Regions from separate parts of the Mycoplana sp. BE70 genome, predicted to be linked through region 2. Evidence: predicted binding sites of a transcription regulator. Region 2 holds the regulator's gene; each other region holds the start of a gene.
What was found. Region 2 encodes LexA, which represses DNA repair genes until DNA is damaged. Its sites were predicted from a motif close to TGTTCNNNNTGTGTTCNG; they were not measured.

Region 1 (7,288 bases), on a different contig from region 2:
CCTCGCGCTCCGCATCCACCAGCAGCCGTCGCGGCAGCATGCCGAGCGAACCCTCAAGGATACTCATGCCCTGGTCTGCGATCAGACAATGGATGCCGGCATCCCGCAACAGGCTTTCGGCGAAGGAGAGCAGGACTGCATCGTTGGCGCGGATCAGTTCAATCATTCGTTTTTCCAGCTATATTTGAGCTTCCGGGACAATTCGCCTCTTGCTCAGACAGCCCCCCCTTTCTATTGTCCCGCAACGGAATTGAACAGGAGTCCAGGCATTTGGGCGTCGTGATACCGCTTGACGAGGGCAAAAACAAACTGGCGTCGGTCAAACCCCTGGTGGACCTGACGAAAGCCGACATGGAGCGGGTCAACCAACTGATCCTGTCGAAGGCCGGTTCCGACGTCCAGATGATACCGGAAGTGGCCAACCACCTGATCTCTTCCGGTGGCAAGCGCCTGCGGCCGATGCTGACGCTCGCGGCAGCCTCGATGTTCGGCTATGAGGGCGACCATCACATCAAGCTCGCGACCAGCGTCGAGTTCATGCACACGGCAACGCTCCTGCATGACGACGTCGTGGACGAAAGCAACCTGCGCCGCGGAAAATCGACGGCCCGGATGATCTGGGGCAACCAGGCGAGCGTCCTCGTCGGCGACTTCCTGCTCGGCCAGGCCTTCAAGATGATGGTCGAGGTCGGCTCGCTGGAGGCGCTCGATGTACTGTCCTCCGCGGCGACCGTGATCGCCGAGGGCGAGGTGATGCAGCTCTCCGTCGCCAAGAACATGGAGACGACCGAGGACGATTATCTCGAAGTGATCCGTGCCAAGACGGCGGCCCTTTTTGCCGCCGCCGCCGAAGTCGGCCCGATCGTCGCGAACACCAGCCGGGCCGAACGCAATGCGCTCCGATCCTACGGCATGAACCTCGGGCTTGCCTTCCAGCTCGTCGACGATGCGCTCGACTATGGCGGCAAGGCCGCGGATCTGGGCAAGAACGTCGGCGACGACTTTCGCGAAGGCAAGATCACCCTTCCGGTCATCCTTTCCTGGCGGCGTGGAACCGCCGAGGACCGCGCGTTCTGGCGCAAGGCGATCGAGGGCGGCGAGAGCAACGACGCCAACCTTGAGCATGCCCTCGGGCTGATCACCCGCTACGGCGGCCTGTCGGACACCATCGCTCGGGCGCAGCACTATGGCACGATCGCCCGCGATGCTCTGGCACCGCTGCCGGCAAGTCCATGGAAATCCGCGCTCCTGGAAGTGATCGATTTCTGCATTTCCCGCGTCAGCTGATCGCAGAGACTTGCTTTCCGCTGTGCAGGAATTTCTTGCCGCACCGCGCCAAAAAAGCCATTCTCTCAAGCCATGAGTCCAGTTGATTTGGACAGGATCGCGATGTGCCGGCGGCCGCAGCTGCCGGCACCGCAGTTGTGAAAGGCATCTTTATGCGGCACTCCCTGATTATCAGGCTTCTTTCGGGCGTTGCCATCGTGGCCGGCGTTGCCTTTGCGGGCCTCCCGGCCGCCACGGCCCAAGATGCTCCTGCCGCCGCCACCGAGGAGACCCCCTTCGATCCGCAGAGCGTCAACAGCTTCTCCGGCGCTTTCCTTGCCGCCCGCACCGCCGATGTCGACAAGGACTTCGACAACGCCATCGCGCTCTATCGGATTGCGCTGCAATACGACCCGACCAACGTCGAGGTCAAAGAACGCCTTATGATCACGCTCCTGATGGACGGTCAGTTCGACGAGGGCGTGAAGTTTGCCGAGGCGCTGAAGGGTGATGCAGCCGTCGAGCGGATCACGACCATCGTGCGCGGCATGGACGCGATACGCAAGCGCGAGTACCGCACCGCGGATAAGATCCTGCGCTACAGCGGCCCGAACGATCTGGACCGCATGATGAACGGCCTGCTGGCCGCCTGGGCGAAGTTCGGCGACGGCAAGACGAAGGAAGCGCTTGCCACCATTTCGGACATGAAGGGTCCGGATTGGTTCGCGATCTTCAAGAACTACCATGCGGGCGCCATCGCGGCCGCCGCCGGTGACAAGGCCACGGCCCGCAAGCGGTTGAACGACGCCATCCTCGATCGCGACGGCGGCAGTGCGGCACCCGACACCTTCATGCGCGCCGTGATGACGCTTGCCCGCCTCGAGGCGCGCGAGGGCAACACGCAGAAGGCGCTTGACGCAATCTCGGTGGGTGACAACCTGATCTCCAACTACGCGCCGCTGAAGGCCCTGCGCGAGGGGGTCACAAAGGGCGAGAAGCAGGAACAGCAGGTTCGTACGGCAGCCCAGGGCGCTTCCGCCGTGCTCTTTTCAATCGGCGGCGCGCTGAACCGCGAAGGCGCGGAAGACATCGTGTCGCTCTATCTGCAGATCGCGCGCGCGCTCGATCCCGACAGCCCCGACACGCTGGTTCTGCTCGGTGGCATTGCGGAAAACCAGAAGAAGCCGGAACTGGCGATCGAGTACTACCAGCAGGTACCGAAGGATTCGCCGATGCGCCGCATCTCCGAGCTACAGCTCGGTCTGCAGCTCGCCGACCTCGGCAAGGTGGACGACGCCAAGAAGCACCTGAAGGCGCTGATCGAAGCGGACCCGCAGGACCTGCGCAGCTATCTCGCCTATGGCAGCGTCCTTTCCGATGCCAAGGAATACAAGGAGATGGGCGAGGTCTACGACCGCGCGGTCGAGGTGATCGGCAATGTGCCGAACCGCTCGCACTGGACGATCTTCTTCCAGCGCGGCATCGCCTATGAACGCCAGAAGAAATGGGAACTCGCCGAGCCGAACTTCCGCAAGGCGCTGGAGCTGAACCCGGACCAGCCGCAGGTGCTGAACTATCTCGGCTATTCCTGGGTGGATATGAACATCAATCTGGCGGAAGGGCTGGAGATGATCCGCAAGGCCGTCAGCGTCAAGCCCGACGACGGCTACATCGTCGATTCGCTTGGCTGGGCCTACTTCCGCCTCGGCCAGTTCGACGACGCGGTGGCGGAACTGGAGCGCGCCGCCGAATTGCGGGCGGGCGATGCGACGATTAACGACCATCTCGGCGACGCCTACTGGCGCGTTGGCCGCAAGCTGGAGGCGACTTTCCAGTGGAACCGCGCACTCGGTCTCAAGCCCGAGGAAGCCGAAATCCCCAAGATCAAGGCGAAAATCGAATCCGGCCTGCCTGAGCCCACCGATGCGCCGCCGGCCGCTGCCCAGGCGACCGACGGCAAGGAGCCGATCAAGACCCCATCGCTGAAGGTCACGGAAAGCGACAAGAAATCCTGATCCGGCAATGGCTCCCGATGAAGGCATGACCGGTTTCGTGCTGGCAGAGCCGGCACCCGCGAAGATCAATCTGGCGCTGCATGTCGTCGGCCTACGGGCCGATGGCTACCACTTCGTCGACATGCTCGTCACTTTCACCCGATTCGGCGACCGCATCGGCGTGGCGCCGGCGGAGGCGGACCGGTTCACGCTCTCGGGTCGGTTTGCGCCGCAGTTGCGGGACGGACCGGCGACCAGCAATCTCGTGCTCGAGGCGCGCGACCTGCTCCGGGCGGCGTTGCAACGCCGGGGCACGGCCACCCCGCCCGTTCACCTGCACCTGGAGAAGAACCTGCCCGTTGCCTCCGGGATCGGCGGCGGTTCTGCCGACGCAGCCGCCACCCTGCGCGCGCTCTTGCGGCACTGGGACGCCTCGCTTCCGGATATCGATCTGGCGGACCTGGCGCTGCAATTGGGCGCCGACGTGCCGATGTGCCTCTTGGCGCGGCCGCTCGTCGCCCGTGGCATTGGCGAACAGCTGACCATGCTTGACGCGCTGCCCTCTTTTCCGATCGTTCTCGTCAATCCCCTTGTCGGCGTTTCGACGCCGGACATCTTCCGGCGGCTTGCCACGAAGGAAAACCCGCGCCTCGCTCCACCAGCAGCCCTCGCCGGCGCGGCGGCATGGCTTGCAGCTATGCAATCCATGCGCAACGATCTGGAAGAACCGGCGCGCGCCATCTGTCCGGAAATCGACGCGGTGCGAACGGAGTTGATCAGAACCGGCGCCCGTCTGGTACGCATGTCCGGCTCTGGTGCCACCTGCTTTGGCCTGTACGATACCGGGGATGCGGCGCACCGGGCGGCCGCCGTGCTGGAATCGGCGCGGCCGGACTGGTTCGTTGTTGCGACCGAAAGTTATGAAGGAGGGGAACCACATGGCACGGCTTGACGAGACGAGACCCTTCATTCCGCTTTCGATCGCCATTCTGACCGTGTCCGACACGCGCACGCCCGCCGACGACCGCTCGGGCGACACGCTAGTGGAGCGGCTGGAGAAGGCCGGGCACCGGCTCGCCGCGCGCGCAATCGTGCCGGACGACAAGGCGGCGATCCGCGCGCAGGTCGAAGGCTGGACGAAGGATGCCGGCATCGACGTCGTGATCACCACCGGCGGGACCGGTTTCACCGGCCGCGACGTGACGCCCGAAGCGCTGGAGCCATTGTTCGAGAAGAAGATGGACGGGTTTTCGGAGGTGTTCCACCGCATCTCCTACGACAAGATCGGCACCTCGACCATACAGTCCCGCGCCACCGGCGGCGTCGCAAACGCGACCTTCATCTTTGTGCTGCCCGGCTCGCCCGGCGCCTGCCGCGATGCCTGGGACGGCATTCTCGCCGCGCAACTGGACTATCGCCACCTGCCCTGCAACTTCGTCGAGATCATGCCGCGCCTGGACGAGCACCTTAAGCGCAAATAGCCGCCGACCACCTCTCAGGGGCTATGCCCCGACTTTCTGCTGCATCGCGCGAACCGCCCAGGCCGGTACGATCTCGGCGACCAGTTGCCGGGCCGCGACGCCGGTTGCAATCCCCGCGAGGCTGGCGTTTGGCGCGGCAAGAGCAATTCCCTGCCGTTTCGAAAGGAGCAGTCCTTGCTCCAGCGCGGTTCGCCGACCGAGCAGCCGCCGAGGAAACGGCCGGCGATGATTGCGCGAGCCGGCAAAGCGCGCGGGCGCCTGGCTCGTGCCAATATATTCGCCGACGGCATCGATCCAACCGTTCAACGGCCGCGCTCCCGGTTCCAGCAGCAGCAGCCACTCGCCCCGCGCGGAACTTACCACCTCGTGCAAGTCCCAACGCGTCAGGAAAGTGCAGCCCGCAGCGTCTGCCACCTTGGCCGAGCCGTCGGACGAACCATGATCGAGCACGATGACATCCCGCACCAACCCCTCGACGGCGCCGGGAATAAGCGCCGACAGGGTCTGCGCCAGTTCGGGCTCGTCATTGTGGCATTCGATCAAGACTGTCAGCATTTGAGTCCAATACCGCATGGTAGCGAACAAAGCCACTGACGGCATTGGCGAATCCGCCTGGAGCTTCTGATGCCCGCACGGGCGGTGCCAACCGGTCGGGGGGCAATTGCACGGAAAACAAGTTTTGTTCTTGTCTTGTTCTCATTTCACTGTTAGGAATAAAGTCATTGGAGGGAAGAGATTCCCTCAATGGAGAACCCCGATGACCGAACTGCAAAGCCTCAGGGAGGGCGCGCTCGCGCCCGCCAATACGGTCGATATTGCCGATGCGCTGATGACGCAGACGGGTCTACGCATCGATATTGACCGGCGTCGCGGACGCGGGGCCGGCCTGAACTTTTCCGGCCGCTTCGAGCCGCAGACCCGAGAGAGTTTTGACGACGGCTGGGAATCATTGGAGGACCTGCCGCCGTTCAAGACCGAAGTGCAGGTGGAAAAGCCGCGCAGCATCATCACCCGCAACGAGTCGCCCGACGTCCCGTTCGACCGCTCGATCAACCCCTATCGCGGCTGCGAGCATGGCTGCATCTATTGCTTTGCCCGCCCGTCACACGCCTTCATGGGGCTTTCCGCCGGGCTGGACTTCGAAGCGAAGCTGTTTGCCAAGCCCGACGCACCGCGACTGCTGGAACGCGAACTTTCCAAGCCCGGTTACCGGCCTCGGGTGATCGCGATCGGCACGAACACGGATCCCTATCAGCCGATCGAAAAGGAGTGGCGCATCATGCGCCAGATTCTCGAAGTCCTGGAAGCCGCCGACCATCCCGTCTCGATCGTCACCAAGTCGGCCCTCGTCATGCGCGATATCGATATCCTTTCGCGCATGGCTGCAAAAGGGCTTGCCTGGGTCGGCCTGTCGGTGACGACGCTCGACCGCAAGCTGGCCCGCACGATGGAGCCGCGCGCGGCAACGCCTACGCGGCGGCTCGAAGCAATGCGTGCTTTATCGGAGGCCGGCATTCCGGTCAGCGTGATGGCGGCGCCACTCATCCCCGGCCTGAACGATCACGAACTGGAGCGCATCCTCGATTCCGGCAAGGCGGCCGGTGCCCAGGAGGCGAGCTATGTGCTCCTGCGTCTTCCGCTCGAAGTCAGCCCGTTGTTTGGGGACTGGCTGCTGCGGGAATATCCGGACCGCTACCGGCACGTGATGTCGCTGGTGCGCTCGATGCGGGGCGGCAAGGACTATGACGCCGAGTTCGGCAAGCGGATGAAGGGCGCCGGCCCATACGCCTGGCAGATCGCGCGGCGGTTCGAGCTGGCGGCCAAGCGGCTCAAGCTGAACCGAACCCGACGGAGCCTTTCAACCGATCTGTTCGTTCCACCGTCCGGCAGCGGCGTCCAGCTCTCGCTGCTCTGAGGTCACTCCTGGCGGTCACTCAAAGGCCTCAGAAGACAAAAGGCCAAAGCGTGATCCGACTGCCAAACGAAATCGACATTGCACCGTCCCCAGCAATGTCGTGGTTCCCTCGGTGCCGCCTCGCCGAGGGACTTGCAGGGAATCGGTCGGTCGTGCGAGGGTCGCCGCATGCCACGCCGCGCGACCACCGATTCCCCCCTCCTCTTCGACCTTCCCGAAGGCCCGGACTTCCTGATGGAGCTGGCCGCCCGCAAGGCCGGCCAATGGCCGGTCGCCGGTGCAGACGAGGCCGGGCGCGGGCCGCTCGCCGGGCCGGTGGTGGCGGCGGCCGTCATCCTCGACCCGGAGAGAATTCCGGATGGCCTGCACGACTCCAAGCAATTGACGGCAGCAAAGCGCGAGGCGTTGTTTGCCGAGATCCTTGCGACCGCCATGGTATCGGTTGCCTCTTCGAGCGCGCGCCGGATCGACCGCACGGATATTCGCAAAGCCAGCCTGGACGCGATGCGCAGAGCGGTGTTCGGCCTTCCCGCGCGGCCCGGCCTGGTCCTGACCGACGGACTGGACGTCCCGCCCGGACTTGCCTGCGCGGGCAAGGCGGTCGTCAAAGGGGACGCCCGCGTGCTTTCAAT
Region 2 (7,288 bases):
GGTTTTCTTTAGCTCAGACGTACCGTCCAAAAGGCGCCCTCCAGTCTATGGGCGTGCATCGCACGCCGGCTCATCCTACGGCGTCTGCACGCCGCTCTCATGAGCCCCCTCTGTCCCTTCGCCTGAGATTGTTATCCCTTCGGCGGGCGTGTGAACGCCTCTCTCCAGAGTCCTGTCGGCACCTTGCTGGTCCTTTTGCCTGAGAGTTTCCGGGGCGGTTGCTCCTTCGGCACCGGCCATCCCGTTTCGGGCGGCCGGTTTCTCCCAGCGAGGTCATCGCCACATAAGAGCGTCGGCGCAATTTTGGCAAGAGCGTTGCGTCGCCGCGGAGCAAATATTTGTCGTCCTTTGTCGCATAGCGGATTCTGGTGCCGCAAATGGAAGCCGTCGCTGCGTTGTCGTTCTCAAAATCGCCCCAACACCTGGATCTGCCCAGCGGTTGCTATGAGGGCGAGCAGCCATTCTCGTTTGCGGACGCCAAACAAAAACCCGCCGAAATACATCGACGGGTTTGCCGGTGGACAAGGTCCGGTCTGGTTGACCGGACCGCATCAATGTCAGCCTCAGCGCTTCGAGACGGGCACGTAGTCGCGCTTGGGGGCGCCGATATAGAGCTGGCGCGGACGGCCGATGCGCTGCTCCGGATCCTCGATCATCTCGTTCCACTGGGCGATCCAGCCGACGGTGCGGGCCAGTGCGAACAGCACGGTGAACATCGTGGTGGGGAAGCCGAGCGCCTTGAGCGTGATACCGGAATAGAAGTCGATGTTCGGGTAGAGCTTCTTTTCGATGAAGTATTCATCGGTGAGCGCGATGCGCTCCAGTTCCATGGCGACTTCCAGCATCGGATCGTCTTTGATGCCGAGTTCGCCAAGAACCTCGTGCGTCGTCTTCTGCATGATGCGGGCGCGCGGGTCGTAGTTCTTGTAGACGCGATGGCCGAAGCCCATCAGGCGGAACGGATCGTTCTTGTCCTTGGCGCGGGCAACGAATTCCGGGATGCGATCAGCCGTGCCGATCTCCGCCAGCATGTTCAGCGCCGCCTCGTTCGCGCCGCCGTGAGCCGGACCCCAGAGGCAGGCGATGCCGGCTGCGATGCAGGCAAACGGGTTGGCGCCCGACGAGCCGGCGAGACGTACCGTCGACGTCGACGCGTTCTGCTCATGGTCGGCGTGGAGAATGAAGATGCGATCCATCGCCCGCGACAGGACCGGGTTGACGGTGTACTCCTCGCAGGGCACGGCAAAGCACATGCGCAGGAAGTTCGACGCGTAGTCGAGATCGTTCTTCGGGTAAACAAACGGCTGGCCGATGTGGTACTTGTAGGCCATCGCCGCGATCGTCGGCATCTTGGCGATCATGCGCAGCGATGCAACCATGCGCTGGTGCGGATCGGTGATGTCGGTGGAGTCGTGGTAGAACGCCGACAGCGCGCCGACGACGCCACACATCACCGCCATCGGGTGGGCGTCGCGGCGGAAGCCGGTGAAGAACTTCGACATCTGCTCGTGCACCATCGTGTGGTGGGTGACGCGATAGTCGAAGTCGTCCTTTTGCGCCTTGGTCGGCAGCTCGCCGTAGAGGAGCAGGTAGCACGCTTCCAGAAAATCGCCGTGCTCCGCCAGTTGCTCGATCGGATAGCCGCGATGCAGGAGAACGCCTTCGTCACCGTCGATGTAGGTGATTCTGGACTCGCACGAGGCCGTCGAGGTGAAGCCCGGGTCATAGGTGAAAGTGCCGGTCTGCTTGTAGAGCGTGCCGATGTCGATCACCGACGGACCGATTGATCCGGATCGCAATGGCAACTCCACCTTCTTGTCACTGACAGTGACTTCCGCGCTCTTTCCCGTCATGAGGATCTCCATCTGCTGGTGTGGCACAGGCAGTGCCGATCGTGGGCGTGCCGCTTTGCTAGCCCAAATTGCCTCACGTGCCAAGCAAGACGAAGGCTGCATTTGTGCAATGCAAAAACAAACATTCCGGCATCGCAATATCTACTCTTCCTCGCCAGTTGCAAGCAACTTATGGGCGAGATTCGAGAATTGTGGAGGGGGCATTCTTTCTCGGAGATCAAGCGCATTGGCGCCGAATTGGCAATTGCAAATCAAAATCTGAAGTTGCATTATGCTGCTGGTTGTGGCTGGGGCGGAGGCCATGGGGGAGGGAAACGCTACCAAAGTCGCAGTCCCGGCCGCCAGCGCGGTCCGGACCCCGCAGGACCGGCAGACGGCGAGCCAGCCGGTCGTAATCGCGAGCGGCCGAACGGTCGTGCTTGCGGGGCGGCGGGGTGGTGCAAAGCGCTGGTTTGCTGGCGCCCTGTCGTCGGGGTTGGCAGCCTGGAAGCGGGAGCGAGACCATGGCAGCGTCTTTCTGTTCGTTCCCGTATTCATCGGCACAGGGGCATGGTCCTGGTACGCGCTCGCCCGCGATCCGCCGCTGGTGCCGCTGCTGATCGTACTGCTTGGATTCGGGCTGATCGCGGTGTTCCTGCGGCATCGCCAGACCCTCCTGTCCTTTGTCACGCGCGCGGCATTCCTGCTGCTGCTCGGAATGGCGCTGTCCGCGATCGAAAGCTGGCGGCTTTCCACCGTCATGCTCGATCAACCGGTGACGACGACGATTACAGGAAGGGTGCTGTCTCGCGAAGCCGATGACCGCGGCCGCCTGCGGTACCGGGTGGCGCTGCTGTCGACCGACGGCCCGACATTGCGGCGTCCGCCCAACCACGTCAGTCTCCTTGCGCGCAGTCCCCATCCGCCGCTGCCGATCGGCAGCGGGATCGTCGGACGCGCGCGCCTGAATCCGCCGTCCGGACCGGCGTTGCCGGGTCTCAACGACTTTGCCTTCGACGCCTATTTCGCCGGAACCGGGGCTATCGGATACTTTTACGGCAAACCGGCGGCGACGGAGTTGAACCTGCCGGCGCGAATTGAAACCGCATACGGTGCAGCAAGCCGAATGGTGGCCGAATGGCGGAGTGCCATCACGCAACACATTCGCGGCCGCATCGGCGGCGATGCCGGCGCAATTTCGGCCGCCTTGATCACGGCCGAACAGCGCGGCATCAGCCCGAAAACGGTGGAGGCCTTGCGACAATCGGGCCTCGCGCACGTTCTGGCGATTTCAGGGCTCAACATGGCACTTGCGGCGGGCACCTTTCTGGTCGGCGCCCGACTGCTGCTGGCGCTGGTTCCGGGCGCAGCCGAACAGTTCCCGATCAAAAAAATCGCAGCCATCGGCGGGTTGATCACGGTCACCCTTTATATCCTGATCTCCGGCGGGGCGGTGTCGGCGATTCGCTCGTGGCTGATGATCGTCGTCATGCTGTTCGCTGTCCTGTTCGACCGCACCGCCATCAGCCTGCGCAATGTCGCGCTCTCGGCACTGATCATTCTGGCGGTGACGCCTTCCGCGGTCACTGGTCCCGGCTTCCAGATGTCCTATGCGGCAACCCTCGGTCTGGTTGCGGGCTATGCTGCCTGGCGTGATTGGTCCGTACGGCGCTCCAGGTGGATCGGTGATCGGTCACGGATCCTTTCGGTTGCATCTGCGTTTGCCGGTGGGATTCTGCTGTCGTCCCTGATCGGCGGGGTCGCAACGCTCGTCTACTCCATCGGACATTTTCATCGCATCCCGGCCTATGGCCTTGCCGGAAACCTTCTTGCGATGCCGATCATTTCGTTCATCGTCATGCCGATGGCCGTCATCGCCATGCTGCTCATGCCGCTCGGACTGGACGGCATTCCGCTGGCGATCATGGGACGGGGCGTCGACTGGATCATCGCCATGGCCAATTGGGTTGCCGGCTGGGGCGGAGAGGTGGTCACCGGCAGATTGCCCCCCGCTGGCATTCGCGCTCATTGCTGCAGGTGGCGGGTTCATCTGCCTGCTTCGCACCCGTCTCGCGCTCATCGGCCTTCTACCACTCGTCTTCGGTGTGGCCATTGTGGCCGTCCGTCCATCGGATGCGCCGCCCGAGCTTCTCGTATCGGAGGACGGCCGGCTGGTGGCGCTCGTCACGCGGGGGAGGCCGCCACGAATCGGTCGAAACCGCCCGATTTCATCTACGATCAATGGCGTCGCGCCCTTCGCATCGAAAGCCATCGTTCGCCATTGTACCTGACCGATGAAGATGCCGCGCAACGGGCGCCCGCGGTCGGAGGTGCCGCGGGTATCGATCGCGCGCAGGACTCTGCGGACCGAGCAGCACCAGTAGCGAGCCTGGATGCGCGACAGCGCAGGAGCGCGGAACGGGAGCTTGACCCTGCTGCGATGGCGCGTGCGCGCGATGACATGCGTACAGCGTTCGCCACAGCCGCCAACGAAAAGCGATTCGTCTGCCGCCGCAGGGCGTGGTGCGCCGGTGCTGCGCCGGCCGGTTGGCGTGTCCTCGCGGTCGAGGACCCGGCCTTTCTCGGAACGGCCTGCGACAGTGCCGATCTCGTGGTCGTGCCACGAGACCTTCGAATGGAAACCTGCCGTTCCGGGGCCCAACTCGTTTCGGCGCGCAGCCTGCGCCGCACCGGCGCCCTTGAAATAACGCCGCAGACATTCGATCCGACTGGCCGCGCAAGTTACAGCGTCCGCAACGCGGTCACGACACTTCACCGCCCCTGGAGCCGGCACCGCCTGTACGACTGGCGGACAAACACATATCTCGACCTAGAAGACGCGGTCAGTGATAACGGCGGATGAGGCCGACCAGTTTGCCTTGAATCTTCACTCGGTCGGGGCCGAAGATGCGGGTCTCGTAGGCGGGATTGGCGGCTTCCAAGGCGATGGAGGCGCCCTTGCGGCGGAAGCGCTTCAGCGTCGCCTCCTCGTCGTCGACGAGAGCCACGACGATCTCTCCCGGGTTGGCGGAGTTGGTGTTGCGGATGATGACGGTATCTCCGTCGAGGATCCCGGCCTCGATCATCGAGTCGCCCTTGACTTCAAGCGCATAATGCTCGCCAGCGCCGAGCATCTCCATGGGAACCGCGATGTCATGGGTGTTGTTCTGGATAGCCGAGATCGGCACGCCGGCGGCGATGCGCCCCATGACCGGAACCGAAGCCGACCCGTCCGCGGCCGCGGGCTTGGCCGGGGAGGGCGCCGTCGCCGGCTTGCCAAGGCTTCCTTCGATGACGGACGGGGAAAAGCCGCGCCGCGCCTTCAGGCTCGGCGAATAGGCCTCGGGCAGCTTGATCACCTCGAGCGCGCGTGCCCGATTGGGCAGCCGGCGGATAAAGCCGCGCTCCTCGAGGGCTGTGATCAACCGGTGAATGCCCGACTTCGAGGCGAGATCGAGCGCATCCTTCATCTCGTCGAATGACGGCGGAATGCCGGTCTCCTTCATCCGCTCGTGGATGAACAGGAGCAGTTCCTGTTGTTTGCGGGTCAGCATGGCTCGTCACCCAGAATCGTGAAACAAATCCAGAACAGACACTATCTGTTCCATATGTGTTCCGCAAGGGGGCAAATTTCAATCAAGGGTGCAGGCGCTCGTTCGAGATTTCCAACCGTGATCCCGGCGGGAACTTCCATTATTCGGGAAAAGACCTCGTGAAGGACAAGGTCTTTTCCAGTTCAACAGCGACAGGGCCGGTGAGGCTGTTATGGGCACGCGGCGACGTAGCGGCGGCCGTAACGGTCGCGGTAGTAGCAACGACCAGGCTGTCCGGCCACATGGCCGATGACGGCGCCGGAAACACCGCCGATGGCGGCTCCGACGGCGGCGCCGCGGACGTCATTGGTGATGGCGCCGCCGATCACGGCGCCGGTGGCTGCGCCGATGCCGGCGCCCCTCTCGGTTGGCGTGCAGCCGACCGCTGCGAGCCCGGCCAGAACGAGCACTAGGGAAATCTTGGTCATGTCCATTCCTTCCTCTCTCGTTGATTTTCTTGCCTGTCGTAGTCTTGTCCATCCGAACGAACGGTCAAGTGTAATCCGGTTTTTCGGCCAGGTACAACCGCTCGTGGCGCGGCGGCCCAGGCAGGCTATTGGTGCTGTCTCTTCTCAACCGGCGGCCGGCAAGTACGGGGCAAAAAGCCCGCTTTTCCGATTTTGTGCTGACACTACGATTGTTGATCGGCGTTATAGTTCCCGCGGTGAGCTAGTATCCGCTGCCATTCCGGTCAGGCGGCTCAAGTCCTGTCGCGGCGGTCCAAAGCGGCAACAGCTTCATCATTCACGGTACTGGACAGGAGCACGGCGATCCAGCGGGTCGCCGGCACCTGTGCTGCGTATTCGATGAGGCAAATCAGGATGGGAACGCCAATGAAGGCACCCGGAAGACCCCACATGAAACTCCAAAAGAACACGGAGAAAATCACGGCGAACGGTGAAATCGCGAGCGAAGCACCGGTCAGCCGTGGCTCCAGGTAGCTGCCGATGACAAATTGGATAAGGTTCAGTCCGACGAAGACGAACACTGCGGATTGCCACGAATCGAACTGGGCAATCGCAAACATGGTGGGGAAGACCGTCGCCACGAATGGCCCGAGGAAAGGAATGTAATTGAGGGCGAACGCGATCGCTCCCCAGGCCGCAGCCAACTCAAGACCAACGAACCGGGCGAATATCCAAACGACCAACCCCGTCAGGATACTGGCAAACGTACGCACGGCCATGAAGCGTCGAAGCTTGGCACCGATCCTTCTGTTCGCCGCCAGAATCCGCGCACCGTGCGGTTGGACGCTCGGCAACAGCAGGCGTCGCTTGACGTCCTCCACTTCCAGAAGGCCGAGCATGACGGATATGAAGATCACCAGCGTGAAACCGGCGAAACTGTTCATGCGTCCGGCGACCCCTTGCAGCAATCCGACGAGCGCGCCGACGTTGAACCGCTCTGCCAACGGGCCGGCGACCGCCACACCATGCTCTTCCAGCCATTGGGCCCAATCAAGGTAGATCGTCTGAAAACGGCCGGCGTTGAGGAACAGCCAATGCCCGAGGACACCCAGCCCCCAGGCAATCGATGACCCCACGGAGACCACTGCGATGATCGTCACGGTCAGCGCTATGAGCAGCGCAAGCAGCCGCGGCATCACCGTCTGGAGGGCGGCCTGGACCGGCCATATCAACGCGATGACCAGCATGGAAAACGCGAACGGAACGAAGACCGATTGTGCGGCGTGCAGCAGCGCAAGAACGAGTATGCCGGCGGTTATCAGTCCGGTCATTTGTCCTTGTTCCGCTTTAACCATCCACAGTTCCCGATCTTGGTCGGCAAGACTTTACGCGGGGTCCGATGCGGACCGCAAGACCTCGTTCAGTACCCCCCTCGATCTGCCAGGTCAGCCGGCCG
Region 3 (7,288 bases), on a different contig from region 2:
GCCGGACTTGCCGGCATACTGTTCGAACTCGATCTCGTTGGTCACGACGATGTCCGCCTTGGCACCGAGCCTGCGGGCATCCGCCGTCATCGGCGCGAGGTTGATCACCGACGTCACGCGTCGCGCTTTGGCGACATCGAGCGCCGCTTCGACGGCCTCAGCCGGCACTTCGAGTTGCAGCGCCAGGATGTCGCCGGTCGACATCTGCGACACGGCGACCTTGGCATCCGCTGCGGTCACGTCGCCATTGGCACCCGCGACGACGACGATGACGTTCTCGCCGTCGTCGGCCACCAAAATGTGGGCCGTACCGGTCGGCTCGTCCGCGACCTTGACAAGATCGAGATCCACGCGCGCATGGGTGAGAAGCACCAGCGATTCGGCGGCAAAGGCATCCCCGCCGACGGCGCCCGCCATGCGGACCGTTGCCCCGGCACGCCGGGCCGCAAGCGCCTGGTTGGCCCCCTTGCCGCCAGCCGCCGTGGTAAAACTGTGTCCCGGCACGGTTTCGCTCGCTTTCGGCAGGCGTTCGGTCGTGGCGATGAGATCCATGTTGATGGATCCGAAGACGGTGATCATGGGGGTGTGTTCCTCCGGTATGCCTCGGTCGACACTGCCCGAGTGGATCAGTCCTCGTCAACCACTCTCAGTTTCAATTGGCCGGTGCGGCTTTCGACCGCACGCTCTGCGGCGGCGGCAGACGGCGCTTGCGCTTGTCCCGGTCCTTGCGGCGCAATTGCCTCAAACTCCATCTCACCGATCCGCGCGCCGCGCCGGACAAGCTTGTCCGTCGAGATCAGGATCTGGTCGACGTCCTTCTGCGCCGATGTGAAGTGCCCGTGCAGCTTGCGGACACGGTCGTCGAGACGGCCGAGATCCTCCATCAGCCGGATCACTTCGCCCTGGATCACGTGCGCCTGCTCGCGCATGCGCTGATCCTTCAGCAGCGCCTGCAGAACTTGGATCGACAGAAGCAGGAGCGACGGCGAGACGATGACGATGCGGGCACGGTGCGCCCGCTGAACAATCGCCTCGAAGCTCTCGTGGATGGTGGCGAAGATCGATTCGGAGGGGACGAAGAGAAAGGCGGTATCCTGCGTCTCGCCGGCCAACAAGTATTTTTCGGCGATGTCGCGGATATGAACTTCCATGTCCCGGCGGAACTGCTGTGCGGCCAGCTTGGAGGCTTCCGCGTTGGCAGCCGCACCCATGGCGTTCCATGCCTCCAGCGGAAACTTCGCGTCGACGACCAGCGGCGGCTGGCCGTTCGGCATGCGGATGATGCAGTCCGGCCGCACCCCGTTTGGAAGCTGCGCCTGGAACTGGTAGGCGCCGGTCGGCAGGCCGTCGGCCACGATCGCCTCCATTCGCCCCTGACCAAAGGCGCCGCGGGTCTGCTTGTTTGCCAGGATCGCCTGCAGGCCGACCACGTCCTTCGCCAGCGACTGGATGTTCGTCTGCGCCGTGTCGATAACCGCGAGCCGCTCCTGCAGCCGGCGAAGGTTCTCGTGCGTGGCGCGGGTCTGTTCGCTGATCGATTGGCCGAGGCGCTGCGTCAGCCCGTCGAGACGCTGGTTGATCGCCTGGTTTGTCTCCGCCTGGCGCGCGCCAAATACCTCGGCCATGGCTGCGATCCGACCCTGCATCTCGTTTTGCGCGCGCAAAAGTTCGGTCAGACGCATTTCTTCGGCCGCCGCAGTCGCCCGTTGGCGGCTTGCAGCACGGCGGACGAGGATGATCCAGCCGGACGCCACGATCGCGGCGAACAAGCAGGCAAGCTGCAGCGCCGGGTCGCGGGCAAGCGCATCGAAAAGCCGAATCATCGCGGCCTGAAGGGATGGTTCCGGATTCATGCGGCAAACATAGCAGCATTTGCGGCCAAGAATAGATCATAACGTGAACAAACATGGTTGTCGTTCGACGCAAGGCAATTGAAAGCGATCCAGCAAACCGCTAAGTGAGGCGAATGACGATCAAACCGCTGATTATCCTTCCCGATCCCATCCTTCGGCAGGTCTCCGCACCGCTGGAGACCATCAACGACGAAGCACGGCGCCTCGCCGACGACATGCTGGAGACGATGTACGACGCGCCCGGCATCGGGCTTGCGGCGATCCAGATCGGCGTGCCGCGCCGCATGCTGGTGCTGGACGTGTCGAAGGACGGCGAAGAAAAGACGCCGCTCGTCTTCATCAACCCCGAAATCGTCCAGACCTCGGATGCACTGTCGGTATACGAGGAGGGCTGCCTGTCGATCCCGGATTACTATGCCGAAGTAGAGCGCCCCGCCACGCTCACCGTCCGGTATCTGGATCGCGACGGCAAGGAGCAGACGATCGACGCCGACGGACTTCTCGCAACCTGCCTGCAGCACGAGATCGACCACCTGAACGGCGTGCTCTTCATCGACCACATTTCCAAGCTCAAGCGCGACATGGTGATCCGCAAGTTCACCAAGGCGGCAAAGACACGCGGCGCCAAGGCGATCTGACCCGAACTGCGGTTTGACATCACCGCGCGCGAGGGCTTGATTGACGCTCGCAAACCCGTTTGAAGGGACCCGACGAGCTAAAACGGGAGCATCGCCGCATGGCGCTTCGCATCATCTTCATGGGTACGCCGGAGTTTTCGGTGCCGACGCTGACGGCGCTGGCCGAGGCCGGACATACGATCGTCGCGACCTATTCGCAACCGCCGCGCCCGGGCGGACGGCGCGGGCTGGAATTGCAGAAATCCCCGGTGCACCAGGCGGCGGAGAGGCTCGGGATCCCCGTGTTCACGCCGCTGAACTTCAAGGCGGAGGAAGACCGCGCCGTCTTTCGGGCGTTGGAGGCTGATGTCGCCGTCGTCGTCGCCTACGGCCTACTTTTGCCCGAGGCGATCCTCACCGGCACACGGCTCGGCTGTTACAACGGCCATGCTTCGCTGCTGCCGCGCTGGCGTGGTGCGGCACCGATCCAGCGCGCGATCATGGCCGGCGACGCGGAAACCGGCATGATGGTGATGAAGATGGACAAGGGGCTGGATACCGGCCCGGTGGCGCTGACAAGGCGTGTGCCGATCGGCCCGGACATGACGGGCGGCGCGCTGCACGATGCGCTGATGCAGGCCGGCGGCGATCTGATGGTGGAGGCGATGGCGCGCCTCGAAGCCGGCGACCTGCCGCTGACGCCGCAGGCCGAACAGGGCGTGCTCTACGCCGCCAAGATCGACAAGGGCGAGACGCGCATCGACTTTGACCGGCCGGCCACCGACGTGCACAACCATATCCGTGCGCTTTCCCCCTTCCCCGGCGCCTGGTTCGAGCTTTCGCTCGCCGGCAAGCCGGAGCGGATCAAGGTGCTCGGATCGCGACTTGCCACGGGATCGGGGCAATCGGGAACGGTGTTGGCCTCCGACGGGTTCGTTGTCGCCTGCGGCGACGGCGCCGTCTCCCTGACACGGCTGCAGAAGGCCGGCGGCAGGCCGCTCGACGTCGCTGACTTCCTGCGCGGCACCCCCGTCGCCCCAGGCACGGTGATTATCTGATGCCGCGCTATCGCCTGATCATCGAATATGACGGAACGCCCTATGTCGGCTGGCAGCGGCAGGAGAACGGACATTCCGTGCAGGGCGCGGTCGAGAAGGCGATCCTGTCGCTGACCGGCGAGACCGTCTCGATCCGCGGTGCCGGCCGCACCGATTCCGGCGTTCACGCGATGGGCCAGGTCGCCCATGTCGATCTCTCACGACCCTGGGAGGAGCACACGCTGCGCAATGCCTTGAATGCACATCTGGCGCAGGCGGGCGAGCGCGTGGCGATCCTCGACGCGACTGAGGCGGCGGACGATTTCGACGCCCGCTTTTCCGCCGTGCGTCGGCATTATCTCTACCGCATTATCTCCCGCCGCGCGCCGCTGGCGCTGGAGGCAAATCGCGCCTGGTTCGTGGCGAAGCCGCTGGATCACGAGGCGATGCACGCGGCCGCACAGGTGCTGGTCGGCAAGCACGATTTCACCACCTTCCGCGCCGCCCAGTGCCAGGCGAACAGCCCGGTGCGGACGATCGACCGGCTCGACGTGACGCGCGCTGGCGAACTGATCGAGATCCGGGTCACCGCACAAAGCTTCCTGCACAACCAGATCCGCTCCTTCGCCGGGACGCTGAAGCTCGCCGGCGAAGGCAAGTGGAGCGTCGATGACGTGCGCGCCGCATTGGAAGCCCGCGATCGCAAGGCCTGCGGCCCCGTCGCGCCGCCGGAAGGGCTTTATTTCATGCAGGTCGACTACTGAGCCAATCAGCTCGGCAGGGTGCCGAGCGCCACCTGCAGGCCCTGGCCCACCAGCAGCGGCGGCAGCACGAAAAGCGCGGTGAGCGTGGCGGCAAGCAGCGCCTGCTTGCCGAGGCACATTGACAAGAGCCGGTACTGCAGCACGATACTGGCGCCGAAGACCACATAGAGCAGCAGCCCCGAGAGCGCGGAGAAAGCCGGCACCACAAGGGCCAGTGCGAAAGGAATGGCCGTCGCATAGGCAAACGGAACCGCGATCCAGTTGCTTGCTATCACCATGGTGACCAGATGCTGGGCGTAGCCCAAGGGCCGCGCCAGCACGGTCAGCAACGCCAGCGGCAGCAGCCAGCCAACCACGTCGATCAGCAGCAGCTTCAGGATGAACTCGGCGCCGGCCGTCGTGCCCTCGGGCATGCGGCCGAGAAAATAGAGACGCCAGGATGCCCAGATGACGGCGAGCGCCGGCAGGCTCCAGGCGAAGGCCCAGAAAGAACGAGCGAGCCCGCGCCAGCTCAGATCGAGCCAGCGGAACCCGTCCGGCCGCTGCCGCACGAGGTGCAAGATGCCGGTCAGGTAATGCAGGACCTCGTCAAGTGCCGGCATTTCCGAACCAGCGCGCAAGGAAGGTTTCGTAGATCATCGTCAGCGTCTCCAGGTCGGCCACGGAAACGCGCTCGTCGACCATGTGCATGGTCTGGCCGACAAGGCCGAATTCCACCACAGGACAATAATCCTTGATGAAGCGCGCATCCGAGGTGCCGCCGGTGGTCGAAAGCTGCGGAACGCGGCCGATCGCCGCCTCGATCGCCGACGACAGCGAGGCAATCAGCCGGTCGTCGCGGGTCAGGAACACGTGGCTCGGGCGCTCGGCCCATTTGATCTCGTAGCGCACCGGGGCCCGCCCGGGCCGCAGCCGGTCGTCGGCGGCCGCGACCTCCAGACGCCGCACGATCTCAGCCATGACGGTTTCCGCCGTCCAGGTATCGTTGAAGCGGATGTTGAAACTCGCCGTCGCCCTGGCCGGAATGACGTTGACCGCCCTATTGCCGACATCGATGGTCGTCACCTCCAGGTTGGAGGGCTGGAAATCCGCCGTGCCTGCGTCGAAGGGCGGGTCCATCAGCGCGTCTGCGAGCGCAATTACACTGCGCACCGGGTTGTCGGCCAGATGCGGATAGGCGGCATGACCCTGCACGCCGTGAACGGTGACGGCACCCGACACCGAACCGCGCCGGCCGATCTTGATCATGTCGCCGAGCTGGTCCGGGTTGGTCGGTTCGCCGACGAGGCAGGCGTCCCATCGTTCGCCACGCGCGGCGGCCCACTCCAGCAGCTTGCTCGTGCCGTTGATCGAGGGCCCCTCCTCGTCGCCGGTGATCAGGAAGGAGATGGATCCGTTCGGCGGGCCGTGCTTCTCGATGTGGCGGGCGACGGCGGCGACAAAGCAGGCGATGCCGCCCTTCATGTCGACAGCGCCACGGCCATACATTTCGCCGCCGGCGATCTCGGCGGAAAAGGGGCCATGCGTCCAGGCCGCCTCGTCGCCGACCGGCACCACGTCGGTATGGCCGGCAAACATCAGATGCGGGCCATCGGTGCCGATGCGGGCGTAGAGGTTCTCGACGTCCGGCGTTCCCGGCTCGGACATCACCATGCGCTCGACGGTAAAGCCCAGCGGCTCGAGCATCGCCGCGAGAGCCGTGAGCGCTCCGCCCTCGGCGGGCGTGACAGAGGGGCAACGAATGAGGGTGGCGAGGTTCTGGACTGGGCTTGTCGCTGTCATGATGATGCACTGCCTGCTGGCTGGGTTCGGCGCGCGAACTGCGTCGCCGTGCTCGCCTTCCGATCTAGCCGAAAGGCTTGTCGCTGTCATCAACCTTCGCCGGGCGGTTCGCCGTTGCTTCCGAGCGCCCTGCCCGGCTCACTCCTTCGGCCGGTCCGGCACCACCCCATGCGCATTCGGCCCCGGCGTGCCGGGCCAGACCATGAAGGCGATCAGCGCGAAGATGGAGATGGCCGGCACGAACAAGCACAGGACGAGCGGCGCCGGCAGCGCCATGTCGTGCAATCGCTTGATCGTCAACATCACCGAGGAAAGGGTCGAAACGACGCCGACTGCGAAAAACAGCAGTGTCCAGGTAACGAACGCCGGCTCCTCATGCGGCGTCATCACCATGCGGGTGAGAAAGGCCGCAGCGAGCGCCATCCAAAAGCCCCAGGCCAGCGCGTAGGGCAAACGGGACAGGCGGCCGGACCAGCCGAAGAAGAGCCATGTGAGGCTCGGAGCCTGGTCCGGCCTTCCCATATCAATCCCTGAGCAGTTCGTTGATGCCGGTCTTGGAGCGGGTCTTCTCATCGACGCGCTTGACGATCACCGCGCAATAGAGGTTCGGCGCGGGCTGGCCATTGGCCATCGTGCCGCCGGAGGGCATGGAGCCGGCGACGACGACCGAATAGGGCGGCACTTCGCCATACATGATCTCGCCGGTGGCGCGATCGACGATCTTGGTGGACTTGCCGATGAAGACGCCCATGCCGAGCACCGAGCCTTCGCGCACAATGCAGCCCTCGACGACCTCGGAGCGGGCGCCGATGAAACAGTTGTCCTCGATGATCGTCGGGCCGGCCTGCATCGGTTCCAATACGCCGCCGATGCCGACGCCGCCGGACAGATGCACGTTCTTGCCGATCTGCGCGCAGGAGCCGACGGTGGCCCAGGTATCGACCATGGTGCCCTCGCCGACATAGGCGCCGAGGTTGACGAACGAGGGCATCAGGATCGCGTTCGGGGCGATGTAGGCCGAGCGGCGGACGACGCAGTTCGGCACGGCGCGGAACCCGGCCCTCTCGAATTCGTTGACGCTCCAGCCGTCGAACTTGGAAGGAACCTTGTCCCACCAGACCGACGCGCCCGGACCGCCGGGGACGATCTCCATCGGGTTCAGCCGGAAGGACAGCAGCACCGCCTTCTTGAGCCATTGGTTGACCGTCCAGTTGCCGTCAGCCCCGCGCTCGGCC

Region 1: the regulator LexA is predicted to act here: its motif matches at 5,422-5,439, upstream of J2Y48_RS07355 (PA0069 family radical SAM protein).
Region 3: the regulator LexA is predicted to act here: its motif matches at 1,886-1,903, upstream of J2Y48_RS01885 (DNA recombination protein RmuC).

Annotation. Positions count from the first base shown of each region.
Region 1 covers NZ_JAVDTM010000003.1:237,564-244,851, forward strand. Annotated here, with positions in the region: gene J2Y48_RS07325 (DUF2007 domain-containing protein) at 1-166, opposite strand, end outside; gene J2Y48_RS07330 (polyprenyl synthetase family protein) at 271-1,287, shown strand; gene J2Y48_RS07335 (tetratricopeptide repeat protein) at 1,440-3,281, shown strand; gene J2Y48_RS07340 (4-(cytidine 5'-diphospho)-2-C-methyl-D-erythritol kinase) at 3,289-4,212, shown strand; gene moaB (molybdenum cofactor biosynthesis protein B) at 4,199-4,741, shown strand; gene J2Y48_RS07350 (glycosyl transferase) at 4,763-5,296, opposite strand; gene J2Y48_RS07355 (PA0069 family radical SAM protein) at 5,499-6,656, shown strand; gene J2Y48_RS07360 (ribonuclease HII) at 6,825-7,288, shown strand, end outside.
Region 2 covers NZ_JAVDTM010000009.1:146,865-154,152, reverse strand. Annotated here, with positions in the region: gene gcvT (glycine cleavage system aminomethyltransferase GcvT) at 1-30, opposite strand, end outside; glycine riboswitch at 101-178, opposite strand; glycine riboswitch at 182-277, opposite strand; gene gltA (citrate synthase) at 564-1,853, opposite strand; gene J2Y48_RS17750 (ComEC/Rec2 family competence protein) at 2,125-4,695, shown strand; gene lexA (transcriptional repressor LexA) at 4,676-5,386, opposite strand; gene J2Y48_RS17740 (YMGG-like glycine zipper-containing protein) at 5,596-5,853, opposite strand; gene J2Y48_RS17735 (AI-2E family transporter) at 6,126-7,163, opposite strand.
Region 3 covers NZ_JAVDTM010000001.1:390,367-397,654, forward strand. Annotated here, with positions in the region: gene J2Y48_RS01880 (ribokinase) at 1-579, opposite strand, end outside; gene J2Y48_RS01885 (DNA recombination protein RmuC) at 627-1,823, opposite strand; gene def (peptide deformylase) at 1,967-2,491, shown strand; gene fmt (methionyl-tRNA formyltransferase) at 2,590-3,528, shown strand; gene truA (tRNA pseudouridine(38-40) synthase TruA) at 3,528-4,271, shown strand; gene J2Y48_RS01905 (hypothetical protein) at 4,277-4,891, opposite strand; gene dapE (succinyl-diaminopimelate desuccinylase) at 4,860-6,053, opposite strand; gene J2Y48_RS01915 (DUF805 domain-containing protein) at 6,192-6,575, opposite strand; gene dapD (2,3,4,5-tetrahydropyridine-2,6-dicarboxylate N-succinyltransferase) at 6,577-7,288, opposite strand, start outside.